DNA from 2 places in the Mesorhizobium sp. M1050 genome. Region 1 is predicted to be linked to the other one. Evidence: predicted binding sites of a transcription regulator. Region 1 holds the regulator's gene; the other holds the start of a gene.

Region 1 (8,779 bases):
GTAAACGGGCAGAGGTGACGGGCTTGTTCATTGGTTTCGCTCCCAGAATTTTCAGGCAAGGGGAATTTCAGGCAAGTGGGGAATTTCAGGCAAGTGGAATTCAAGCCGCCAAGATAGGGCCTTTGGCCGTGCAAGATAGACTGTCGGCTGAAAATATCCGAGTGGGACCTGTGTCGAAAACATCGCCCTCTCGGAAAAGCATTTCCCGCAAAGGCCTGTTTGCGAAATGGTTTGGCCGAAAAGCCCTCTATTGCCGGGCGGCAATCGCTGCAGCGGCGCCGACCATGAAGCCGGCGGCGGTGCGGTTCAGCGCCTTGAGCGCGCGCGGCGACTTCAGGAACCAGCGCGCCTTGGCCGCCAGCGCCAGATACGGCACCAGCACCACCAGAAGTACGACGACCGTCAGCGCAACGAGAATGCTGTAATCGGTAAGTGTGATGGTCTTCAGGTCGACGATGGTCGGCGTGATCGCGAGGTAGAAGATCATCGTCTTCGGATTGCCGAGCGTGACGGTCAGGCCGGCGGCAAAGCTCGACAGCAGCCCACCCTTGCCCTTTTTCGCTTCGACTGTCTCGGGCGTGATGCCGCTGTTCCAGAAGCGCCAGCCGAGGAAGGCGAGGTAGGCGACACCGAGCCATTTGATGGCCAGGAAAATCATGCCGAAGGTCTGCGCGACGAAGGCGAGACCGAGCACCACGGCGGTCAGATAGGTGAGGTCGCCAGCCATCAGCCCAAAGGACATCGCCAACGACGAGCGGAAGCCGGAGCCGAGCGCACGCGCAAGGAGCGCGGTAACGCCGGGACCAGGGATGGCGGCGGCGATGCCGAGCGCCGCACTGTAGGCGAGGAATCCGGTGAGCGTCATGGCTGCGGCCTCAAATCAGAACGCCTTGTCGCATGGAACGGCCCAGGATTGAATTCCCTGGGATCGGAATCCATTGCACCAGATGTCGCTGCAACACGCGGAGAAGGCGCCCTCATCCGGTCGCTTCGCGGTAACCATCTCCCCCGGGGAGAAGAGCCTGGCGCCGGCGTTGGCATCCGGGTGAGGGGATTTGTGCCAAGATTGCTCAGGAGCGATCGCCGTCATGGGTGATGCGCCAGATGGTGCCGTTGCCGTCCTCGGTCACGATCAGCGCGCCGTCGTTCGCCACCGCCACGCCGACCGGCCGACCCCAGACCTCGCCGTTGGAGACGACGAAGCCGGTGATGAAATCCTCGTATTCGCCGGTCGGCTTGCCATCCCTGAACAGCAATCTCACCACCTTGTAGCCGGTCCTGTTGCCACGGTTCCATGAACCGTGCAGAGCCACAAAGGCGTCGCCCCTGTATTCGGCCGGAAAGGTCTTCCCTTCGTAGAAGGCGATGTTGAGCGGTGCCGAATGCGCCTGCATCAGCACGTCGGGAATGATCGCCTTGCCGGCAAGATCGGGGCGCTCGCCCTTGTGACGCGGATCCTCGTTGTTGCCGACATAGTACCAGGGCCAGCCATAGAAGGCGCCGTCCTTGACCACGGTCGCATATTCCGGCGGCACATTGTCGCCGAGCCCATCGCTCTCGTTGACGACGCACCACAGCGCGCCGGTCGCCGGCTGCACGGCCATGCCCGAACAGTTGCGCAGGCCAGTGGCGACGATGCGACCGTTCTTGCCGTCGGGATCGAAGGCCAGCACAGCCGCGCGGCCATCCTCGGGACCCCACGCAGCGCCGAGCGGCTGCGACGTCGCCCAGGCGCCGAGGCCGCCTTTCGGTTCTTTGCCCATATGCTGCGCGGCATTCGAACCCGAGCCGACCGATAGATAAAGCGTCTTGCCGTCCGGCGAGAAAGCGATATCGCGGGTCCAGTGATGACTTGAAGGGATGTTGTCGACGATGGTCTCCGGGTCGCCGGCGGCCTTCAGGTCGCCGCTGTGATAAGCGAAGCGCACAATGCCGTCGCTGTTGGCGACATAGACCCATTGCGGGTCGTTGCCCGGTGGATAAAAAGCAATGCCATAGGGCTGGTTGAGATTGCGGGCAAAGATGCCGTGCTGCGCCGGCTTCGCGCTGCCGTCGGCCAGGCGGTAGACGCGGATCTGGTTGGCTTCGCTGTCGGCGACGAACAGGTCGCCGTTCGGCGCGACGCGGACGACGCGCGGATTGTCGATGCCCGACGCGATCAGCTCGGCCGAAAAGCCCGGCGGCAGTTTCGGCTTGGCGTCTGCCGGCCGTTCGGCGAGGCCGGCGCTGTTGGAGGCGGATTTGGTGACGTCGGGTTTTGGCAGATCGTTCGGCTTGATCAGGCGGCGCATACCGGGCCTGTCGGCACGCCAGTCGCCGAAGGCGGCGGCACCTTTCAATACGGGCTCCGCTTGCTGTGCGAATGCAGCGGCGGTGAGAAACGCCGCAGCGGAGAGGGCCAGCCCAGCCAATCGGATCATTCAATCCTCCAAACCTGGTCACACACTGAACGGCTGCAAAGGGGGCAAACGAGCGGTTTCGTCTGTTGTTCCGCGGCACACGATCAGTTGAAGCGAAAGCGGAGTTTTTTAACCTCAGGTCCCAGCGGCGTAAAAATCGTCATCGAGACGCTTTTCCAGCGCGACGAGATCGGCCGGCAGCGGCAGGCCCATGGCGCGCATTTCCCGCAGTTTTTCGCGCAACTGCTCCTGGATCTCGTGCTGGTCTTCCGGCTGGTTGACCATCTCCTCGAGCAGCAGGCTGATCCGGGCCTTGAATTCTTCGAGCGCCATTGTTTTTCTCCTCAGCTGCTTGTTCTTTGTTTTTTGAGTCTAAGGTGTTGAGATTCAGGTCAGGCCGGCATCACCTGAACATCAATACGCTTAGCGCAGCATGCGGGAAATCAGCTGCGCCGTATAGTCGACCATCGGCACGATGCGGGCATAGTTGAGCCGGGTCGGGCCGATGACCCCGAGCGCACCGACGACGCGGGCGTCTTTGTCGCGATAGGGCGCGACCACCAGCGACGAGCCCGACAGCGAGAACAGCTTGTTTTCCGAGCCGATGAAGATGCGCACGCCCGATCCTTGCTCGGCGAGGTCGAGCAGTTGGATCAGTCCGTCCTGCGTCTCCATGTCCTCGAACAGGTGCCGCAACAGTTCGATATCGGCCTGGGCGGTGACGTTTTCGAGCAGATTGGCGCGGCCGCTCACGATGAGCCGTGCCGGCAGGCCGCTGTCCGCGCCGGCCCACACCGCGAGCCCCTTCTCGACGAGGTCCTGCGACAGCGTGTCGAGGGCGGCCCTGGTCTCTTCCTTGATGCGGGCGATCTCGACCCGCGCCTCCGCCAGCGTGCGGCCGCGGATATGAGCGTTGAGGAAGTTCGAGGCCTCGTGCAGTTGCGAGACGGTGATGCCGGCGGGCAGCTCGACGACGCGGTTTTCGACGTCGCCATTCTGCGACACCAGCACCGCCAGCGCCTTGGTCGGCTCGAGCTGAATGAATTCGATGTGCTTCAGCGCCACTTCGTTCTTGGCGGCAAGCACCAGGCCGGCACCGCGCGACATGCCCGACAGCATCTGGCTGGCCTCGGTCAGCATGTGTTCCAGCGTCGCGCCCGAGCCGGATGCCCGCACCTGCGCCTCGATGGCGCGGCGCTCCTCGTCGGACAGATCGCCAAGCTCCATGAAGGCGTCGACGAAGAAACGCAGGCCGGCCTGCGTCGGCAACCGGCCGGCCGAGATGTGCGGCGCGTAGATGAGGCCGAGATGCTCGAGATCGCTCATCACGTTGCGGATGGTCGCCGGCGACAGCGAAGACGGCAGGATGCGCGACAGGCTGCGTGATCCCACGGGTTCGCCGTCCTTGAGGTAGGAATCGACGATGCGCCGGAAGATGTCGCGCGAGCGCATGTCCAATGATTGAAGCGCGGGCGCCTGCGAACTTGGATCGACTGCCTTGGTCATTGCGGCCAAAAACCTCCGGCCCAAAGATATAGACTTCGCTACGGCCCGCGCAACCCGGTGTCTGCGTCAGATCACCCCGGTGTCTGTGTCGGATCGTCAAGCCATTTTCCTTTGCGCCATGCGTCCCATGCGGCTACAAGCCGGCCAAGATTCCCGAAAAATGACAAGAAAGCAGCCTGAATGCGCCCCTCCAAACGCCAATTCGACGAAATGCGCGCCATCTCCTTCGAGCGCGGCGTCTCCAAGCACGCCGAAGGCTCATGCCTGGTGAAGTTCGGCGACACGCATGTCCTGTGCACGGCCAGCCTGGAGGAAAAAGTGCCGGGCTGGATGCGCAATTCCGGCAAGGGCTGGGTGACGGCGGAATACGGCATGCTGCCGCGCTCGACCGGCGAGCGCATGCGCCGCGAGGCTTCCGCCGGCAAGCAGGGCGGCCGCACCCTGGAGATCCAGCGGCTGATCGGCCGTTCCTTGCGCGCCGTGGTCGATTTGCAAGCGCTGGGCGAGCAACAGATCACCGTCGACTGCGACGTCATCCAGGCCGATGGCGGCACCCGCACCGCCTCGATCACCGGCGGTTGGGTGGCGCTCTACGACTGCTTGCGCTGGATGGAAGCCCGCCAGATGGCCAGCGTCGCCAAGGTGCTGAAGGACCACGTCGCCGCGATCTCCTGCGGCATCCATGACGGCCAGCCGGTTATCGACCTCGACTATATCGAGGACTCGTCGGCCGGCACCGATGCCAATTTCGTCATGACCGGCAAGGGCGGCATCGTCGAGATCCAGGGAACCGCCGAAGGCGAGCCTTTTTCGGAAGGGCAGTTCGCGGAATTAATGGGCTTGGCCAAGAAGGGCATTCAGCGCCTGGTCAGTTTGCAGCAGATGGCGGTGGCTTAGTTCTCAAATGCCGAGCTTGACGCCCTCTGCTATCCTGGAATCCGCTCTCTACGTCACCGACCTTGCCGCCGCCGAAACCTTCTACACCGACGTCCTCGGCCTAAATCTCCTCGGCAAAGTCGATGGCCGCCACCTGTTCTTCCGCTGCGGCCCGGGCGTGTTGCTCGTCTTCAATGCCGAGGCAACCAAAATCCCGCCCGCGCCCGACGCCAGGCTGCCGGTGCCGCCGCACGGAGCTGTCGGCGAAGGCCATCTCTGCTTTGCGGCGACCGCCGACGAAATCGCCGGCTGGAAAGCGCATCTCGAAGCGAAGAAGATCGCCATCGAAAGCGAATTCGAATGGCCGCAGGGCGGCCGTTCGATCTATATACGCGACCCCTCGGGCAATTCGATCGAATTCGCCGAGCCACGAATCTGGGGCCTTTGATGCATTCTCTCGATGGAAAGAAGATCGTCGTCGCCAGCCACAATGAAGGCAAGTTGCGCGAATTCGCCGACCTGATGGGGCCGTTCGGTTTCGAAGCGAAATCGGCCAAGGACTACGGCCTGCCCGAGCCCGACGAAACCGGCACCACCTTTGAGGAAAACGCCTACATCAAGGCGCTGGCAGCGGCCAAGGCGACCGGCCTGCCGGCGCTGTCGGACGATTCCGGCCTGTGCGTCGACGCGCTCGACGGCGCGCCCGGCGTCTACACCGCCAACTGGGCGGAAACCCCTGACGGCGCGCGCGATTTCGGCATGGCTATGCAACGCACCGAAGTGGCGCTGCAGGAAGTCGGCGCCGCCTCGGCCGAACAACGCAAGGGCCGCTTTGTCGCCGTCATCTGCCTGGCGTTCCCCGACGGAGAAGCCGAATATTATCGCGGCGAGGCCGAAGGCACGCTCGTCTGGCCGCCGCGCGGCGATCTCGGTTTCGGCTACGATCCGGTGTTCCTGCCCGATGGCTTCGAAAAAACCTTCGGCGAGATGAGCGCCGAGGAAAAACATGGCTGGAAGCCCGGCCAGCCGACCGCGCTGTCGCACCGCGCTCGCGCTTTCCAGAAGTTCGCCCAAGCACGATTGGGTTCGTCATGAGCATGCTGCTCGACCGGACGCCCGGCTTCGGCGTCTATATTCATTGGCCGTTCTGCGCGGCCAAGTGCCCCTATTGCGATTTCAACAGCCATGTCCGCCACCAGCCAGTCGATCAGGACCGCTTCGCCAGCGCTTTCGAGGCTGAACTGGCAACGATGCGCGAGCGCACCGGGCCGCGCGAGGTCACCAGCATTTTTCTCGGCGGCGGCACGCCGTCGCTGATGAAGCCGGAAACGGTGGCCAGGGCTCTGGACGCCGTGGCTAGGAACTGGACCGTCCCCGACGGCATCGAGGTGACGCTGGAGGCCAATCCGTCCTCGGTCGAGGCCGAACGCTTTCGCGGCTACCGGGCGGCCGGGGTCAACCGCGTCTCGCTCGGGGTACAGGCGCTGAACGACAAGGATTTGCGCTTCCTCGGCCGGCTTCACAATGTCGAGGAAGCGCTGCACGCGATCGGGCTCGCGCGGGAAATCTTCCCAAGATTGTCCTTTGACCTGATCTATGCCCGACCCGGCCAGACACCGGAAGCGTGGCAGGCCGAACTCGAACAGGCGATCGGCCACGCCGCCGATCATCTGTCGCTGTACCAGTTGACCATCGAGGAGGGCACGCCGTTCCATGCCTTGCATGCCGCGAAGAAATTCGTCATCCCCGACAACGACCACGCCGCTGACCTCTATGCGCTGACGCAGGAGATCACCTCGGCGCATGGCCTGCCAGCCTACGAGATTTCCAACCACGCCAGGCCGGGCGCCGAAAGCCGGCACAATCTGACCTACTGGCGCTACGGCGAATATGTCGGTGTGGGGCCAGGCGCGCATGGCCGCTTCGTCGAGAACGGCCGCCGCACAGTCACGATCGCCGAGCGGATGCCGGAAACCTGGGCCAATCTGGTCGAGGCCAAGGGCCATGGCGTCACCGGTGGCGAGATCCTGACGCGTTCGGAAGAAGCCGACGAGTTCCTGCTGATGGGCCTGCGGCTGGCCGAAGGCATCGACCTCTCCCGCTACGAGGCGTTCTCCGGACGCGGCCTGTCGACGGCCCGGCTGTCGATGCTGCAGGGCGAGGGGCTGGTGGCACCGATCGGCAATGCTCGCCTGCGCGCCACACCAGCCGGCATGATCGTGCTCGACGCCGTGGTGGCGGACCTGGCGCGATAAGCAGTCAAATGCTCTAAGCGTCGTGCTTGTGGGGTTGTTTGCCGCGGCCTTTTTCGGCGGGCGACTCGCCGGAGCGGACTGGCTTGGCGTCGCCCTTATCGCGGCGACCGCGGTGCTGGTCGCCTATCGGATGTAGCGGCGCGTCGTTGCGGGCGTTTTTTGTTTCAAGACGGGTGATGAAGATATCGAAGCGATTGGGCATCGTCCGGTCAGTGCTCCGTCGTGCTATCGGGTTTGTTGTCGGAAAGCCTGACATTCGTAGGCAAGAGGGTATGCCTGGCCAGGCTGGCGTCGGTCTTCGCGGGCAGTACGGCAACGCGGTTGCGCTCGGCGCGATAGGGTTCGAAAGCGTCCTGCATCTTCAGGCTATCCATCCTGTCCTCCTCGGGAATCAGGGGGTAAATCCGCCGTAGCCGGTTTCGTTCCCTACTGTGGCAAAGGAATGGCGAGGGAGACGCAACGTCAGCTTTTGCAAGCCGACGCTGGCCGTGCCAAACAGGGCTGAATGGAGAAGGCATCAGTGACCGCCGAAACGGGCAAGCGCAGCTATGTGATCGGGCAGACCGAAATCGCGGCCCGACCGCTCGAGCCGGCGCTCTATCTGGTGGCGACGCCGATCGGCAACCTGGCCGACATCACGCTGCGCGCGCTGGAGACGCTGGCCGCCGCCGACATCGTTGCTTGCGAGGACACGCGGGTGTCGCGCGTGCTGCTGGACCGCTACGCCATTCGCCGCCGCACCACGGCCTATCACGAACACAATGCCGGCGAGGCCGGGCCGAAGCTGATCGCCGCGCTCCAGGCCGGACAGAGCGTGGCGCTGATCTCCGACGCCGGCACGCCGCTGGTGTCCGATCCGGGCTACCGGCTGGTCGGCGAGGCGCGCGACCACGGCATTCGCGTCGTGCCGATTCCCGGCCCGTCGGCGCCGCTCGCGGCGTTGACCGCATCCGGCCTGCCGTCGGACGCCTTCCTGTTCGCCGGTTTTTTGCCGGTCAAATCAGGGCAGCGGCTGACGCGGCTTGGGGCACTGAAGGCTGTGCCGGCGACGCTGATCTTCTTCGAATCACCGCGCCGGCTGGCCGAATCCCTTGCCGCCATGGTCGAGGCGCTTGGCGGCGAGCGCAAGGCCGCGATCGGCCGCGAATTGACCAAGACCTTTGAAGAGATGCGCACCGGCACGCTGCAGGCGCTGGCCGACCATTATGCGGCGGCCGATACTCCAAAGGGCGAAATCGTCGTCTGCGTCGGTCCGGCCGAGGCCAAGGCCGACGAACCGGCCGACATCGACCGCCTGTTGCTGTCGCTCGCCGGCGAAATGCCGGCTTCCAAGGCAGCGGCGGAAGCCGCAAAAATGATCGGCGGCCAGAAACAGGCGTTGTATCGGCGGCTTCTCGAACTCAAGCATGCTTCTGGAGAAAGCGACGGTGGCTGAGCGCCCGAGTGCCAGCCGCCAAAAAGCCTATCGGCGCGGCCACCGCGGCGAATGGCTGGCGGCGGCAGCATTGGTGTTGAAGGGCTACCGGATTCTGGCGCGCCGCCACCGCACCCGCTGCGGCGAGCGCCCCCGGAGCGCGGGCGGCGGCGACGGCGTGCTGTGCGGCGAGGTCAAGGCGCGGCGCACGCTGATGGAAGCCATGGAGGCGATCGGCCATGAATCGGAGCGCCGCATCGAGGGGGCGGCCGACATCTGGCTGTCGCGCCAGTCCGATTACGGCAAACTGTCGATGCGCTTCGACATGG
Region 2 (4,037 bases), on a different contig from region 1:
AACAGCAAATGTCTTCCGTCGCATGCAACAGAACGAAGATCGCTAAACAGCGCTCGCCAATTCAGCCGCCGGCGGACGCCTTGGCGGCCGCCGACACCTGCTGCGCGGCAAGGAACATCAGCGTCGACGCCGCGGTGCGCCGGTTCCAGCCGGCGGCTTCGGCCATGTCGAGCAGCCCCGCCAGCAGCGGCTGCAGCGCGCTCCTGCATTCGGTCTCGTAGGCCAGGAATTCCTTTGCCTGATGCGTCGGCGCCGGTACGGATCCGAGGCCAGCCATTGCATCCATGTATACCTCCACTTTTTTCGACCGATGCCCGCTCCCCGTGGGGAGCGGGCGGATTGGTCGCGACCTCAGAAGTCCATGCCGGCGCCGGCCGGCATGGCAGGGGTGGCGGCTTCCTTCTTCGGCTTCTCGGCCACCATCGCTTCGGTGGTCACGAGCAGGCCGGCGACTGATGCCGCGTCCTGAAGAGCTGCGCGTACCACTTTCGCCGGGTCGATCACGCCCTGGCTGTAGAGATCGCCGAATTCGTTGGTCTGGGCGTTCCAACCCCAGCCGAACTCGCTCCTCTCGCGCAGCTTGCCGACGATAATCGAGCCCTCCGCGCCTGCATTCTCGGCGATCTGGCGGACCGGCGTTTCGATGGCGCGGCGAACGATCTCGACCCCGGTTCGCTGATCCGCATTGTCGGTCTGCACGGCATCGAGCGCCTTGGCGGCCCTCAGCAACGCGACGCCGCCGCCGGGCAGCACGCCCTCCTCCCCCGCAGCGCGGGTCGCGTGCAGCGCGTCGTCGACGCGATCTTTGCGCTCCCTGACCTCGACCTCGGTCGAGCCGCCGACCCGGATCACCGCGACGCCGCCGGCGAGCTTGGCCAGCCGCTCCTGCAGCTTCTCGCGGTCGTAGTCGGAGGTGGTCTCCTCGATCTGAGCCTTGATCTGGGCAATGCGGCCCTGGATCTCTTCCTTGCGCCCGACACCATCGACAATGGTGGTGTTCTCCTTCTCGATCACCACCTTCTTGGCGCGACCCAGCATCTGCAGCGTGACATTCTCCAGCTTGATGCCGAGATCCTCACTGATCGCGGTGCCGCCGGTGAGGATGGCGATATCCTCCAGCATGGCCTTGCGGCGGTCGCCGAAGCCTGGCGCCTTGACGGCCGCGACTTTGAGGCCGCCGCGCAGCTTGTTGACGACCAGCGTGGCCAGAGCCTCGCCCTCGACGTCCTCGGCGATGATCAGCAGCGGCTTGGAAGACTGCGCCGCGGCTTCGAGCACGGGCAGCATCGCCTGCAGGTTGGAGAGCTTCTTCTCGTGGATCAGCACATAGGGCTCCTCGAGCTCCACGCGCATCTTGTCCTGGTTGGTGATGAAATAGGGCGAGAGATAGCCGCGGTCGAACTGCATGCCTTCGACAACTTCGAGTTCGGTCTCGGCGGTCTTGGCTTCCTCGACCGTGATCACCCCTTCATTGCCGACCCTTTCCATCGCCTGGGCGAGGAAGCGGCCGATCTCGGCATCGCCATTGGCCGAAATGGTGCCGACCTGCGCGATTTCGTCGTTCCTGGTCACGTTGCGGGCATTGGCCTTCAGCTCGGCGACGACCGCATCGACCGCCTTGTCGATGCCGCGCTTCAAATCCATCGGGTTCATGCCGGCGGCAACGGCCTTCGCGCCTTCCTGGACGATGGCCTGCGCCAGAACGGTCGCCGTCGTGGTGCCGTCGCCGGCGATGTCGCTGGTCTTGGAGGCCACCTCACGCACCATCTGCGCGCCCATGTTCTCGAACTTGTCCTCAAGCTCGATCTCCTTGGCGACAGTGACGCCGTCCTTGGTGATACGCGGCGCGCCGAATGACTTGTCGATGACGACGTTGCGCCCCTTGGGGCCGAGCGTCACCTTCACCGCGTTGGCGAGGATGTCGACGCCGCGCAGCATCTTCTCGCGCGCTTCGGTATGGAATTTCACCTCTTTGGCAGCCATTGGATCAGTCCTTCATCTAGGCAGCATTCGTTGACTGGGTTGGATCTGGAAGAAGCCGTCATGCAGCCTTCTTCACTTGCTCGGCGTGCTCGATCACGCCCATCACGTCGCTTTCCTTCATGATGAGCAAATCCTGGCCGTCGAGCCGGATCTCGGTGCCCGACCATTTGCCGAACAGGATGCGATCGCCGACCTTGACGTCGAGCTCGGTCAGCTTGCCGCTGTCGTCGCGCGCGCCGGGACCCGTGGCGAGCACCTCGCCTTCCTGCGGCTTTTCCTTGGCGGTGTCAGGAATGATGATGCCGCCCGCCGTCTTTTCCTCGGCTTCGACGCGGCGGACCAGGATACGGTCATGCAATGGACGGAACGCCATTTCGTTCTCCTCTTGGACAAACATATTTTTACGGCTCCTCCGCGCCGGGACCGGTGATGTCGGACCGGCACGGGGACGCTGCGACCCTTTGCAGCATCGCGCGCGCATATCGAGCTAGTTTGCCAGTTTGCGGTTTCAAGAGCCCGGCCAAAAAAATTTGGCACTCGACCACCACGAGTGCCAAAAGCCTGTTAACGCAGGCTTATTCCGCGAGGACGCCCTTATTCCGCGAGGACGGGCCGCCGCTTGAATCTTCCGCCACCCTCCAACAAATTATCTCCCTGCCGGCGCCATCGCAGGCGCCGGAACCGCTTATCCTCCTACGGAGTTGTTCGCAGACGGAGCATATCGATGGAACGACAGACTTATTCACCGATCACTTCCACCCCGGCCGCCGAAACATCCGACCACGCGCTTGACCGCCTGCTCCAGCCGGCCAGCCACTTCAACCATCCCGAAGAGGTGCTGAGCGACGACACGCTCGACCTGTGGGAAAAGCGTGCCATCCTGTCTTCCTGGGCGTCGGATGCCTGCGCCGTCTATTCCATGCCGGCACTGCGCCAACCACCGGGCGCCAGCCAACTAGTGTCGTTCGACCAGATCATGGACGCGCTGTTCAAGCTCGACGGTGACGCCTCGGCGCCACCTCATGAGCCCGGCGAGTTCCCTCATCTCTTCGACAGGCTGGGCGCCTGATATCCGACAGAAAGACAGAAAGGAGAAACGAATGGTCGCAAGCGTCAGCAAGGAATTCCGCCTCCAGATGGAAGGCTATGGCCTGACCACGGCAGAGATTCACTATCGCCTGCCCGACCATCCGAGCTTGCTTCAGCTCTATGTCTGGCAGGACTACGACCTTGCCCCCGACTTTCCCGAACTCCACGGGTTTTTATCCTACTGGGAGCGCGAACTCGAGGGTCCGCTGCATTCGGTTCGGGTGGCCCACCACCGGCTGATCCGGCCTTCGGAATGGCGAGTCATCGACGGCATCATCGCCATCCAGTAAGCGATTCGCACGGCTCGATCGCCGCACTCACCGGGATCCGATAAACAACCTCAGCATCGCCGCGCGAGCGTCCCGGCCCGAGGCTTCGCTCTATGCCCAGATCACTTTGATTATCGACAGTCCAATGACTGAGCATGGCGTGGCCAAGGAATCGGCTTCAAAGGTTCGTCGCCTGCATGACTTAAGCAACTATATTAGTTGCTGATGAATTATATTTGACAAACGATTTTGGCGCCAGGATAACTATTTTTGCCGGACTCCACTTCAACCATTATTTAACTGCCGTGCTTCATTCTGTGTATTGCACCCAAGGTATGTGAAATTCAAGGATCGCTCGATGCAGATCACCTCGGACCTAACCTTCACGATACAGAAGCTGATGTCGGCCAGAAGCGGTTTTGCCGGCGCCGGCCAGCCGACCTTCGTCAAAGCGGGTACAGCGCTGCGGACCGAGGACCCGATCATTCGTCCGGGCGCGACCGGCAACGAGGACGGCATCGAATACGATCCGTTCAGCGGCTTCGGCCAGACCTCCAAGACCGATGTGCCGGCGACTTCGTCCATCGGCGCGGCTTCTACGACTACGGCGGACGACCCCTATATGCTGGCCGGCAAGGCCAATTATGGCGAACTCTATGCCGAGTATACGCGCTTCATTATCTCGATGGTCGAGGC

Evidence for each region. Region 1 encodes HrcA, which represses chaperone genes, less so after heat shock. Its sites were predicted from a motif close to GTTAGCACTCNCNNNNNGNGAGTGCTAAC; they were not measured.
Region 2: NKH57_RS27340 (co-chaperone GroES) is a predicted target of HrcA. The motif match lies at 2,513-2,541, and genes of this name have one in related genera.

The regions. Positions count from the first base shown of each region.
Region 1 is NZ_JAMYMV010000004.1:178,353-187,131, reverse strand. Features, by position in the region: gene cysK (cysteine synthase A) at 1-31, opposite strand, end outside; gene NKH57_RS04245 (LysE family translocator) at 248-865, opposite strand; gene NKH57_RS04240 (PQQ-dependent sugar dehydrogenase) at 1,071-2,420, opposite strand; gene NKH57_RS04235 (hypothetical protein) at 2,535-2,732, opposite strand; gene hrcA (heat-inducible transcriptional repressor HrcA) at 2,823-3,905, opposite strand; gene rph (ribonuclease PH) at 4,086-4,802, shown strand; gene NKH57_RS04220 (VOC family protein) at 4,819-5,229, shown strand; gene rdgB (RdgB/HAM1 family non-canonical purine NTP pyrophosphatase) at 5,229-5,876, shown strand; gene hemW (radical SAM family heme chaperone HemW) at 5,873-7,036, shown strand; partial or broken gene NKH57_RS04205 (EamA family transporter) at 7,050-7,172, shown strand; gene NKH57_RS04200 (hypothetical protein) at 7,246-7,410, opposite strand; gene rsmI (16S rRNA (cytidine(1402)-2'-O)-methyltransferase) at 7,542-8,471, shown strand; gene NKH57_RS04190 (YraN family protein) at 8,464-8,779, shown strand, end outside.
Region 2 is NZ_JAMYMV010000069.1:8,839-12,875, forward strand. Features, by position in the region: gene NKH57_RS27330 (hypothetical protein) at 62-286, opposite strand; gene groL (chaperonin GroEL) at 352-1,983, opposite strand; gene NKH57_RS27340 (co-chaperone GroES) at 2,042-2,356, opposite strand; gene NKH57_RS27345 (hypothetical protein) at 2,708-3,052, shown strand; gene NKH57_RS27350 (usg protein) at 3,084-3,362, shown strand; gene NKH57_RS27355 (hypothetical protein) at 3,700-4,037, shown strand, end outside.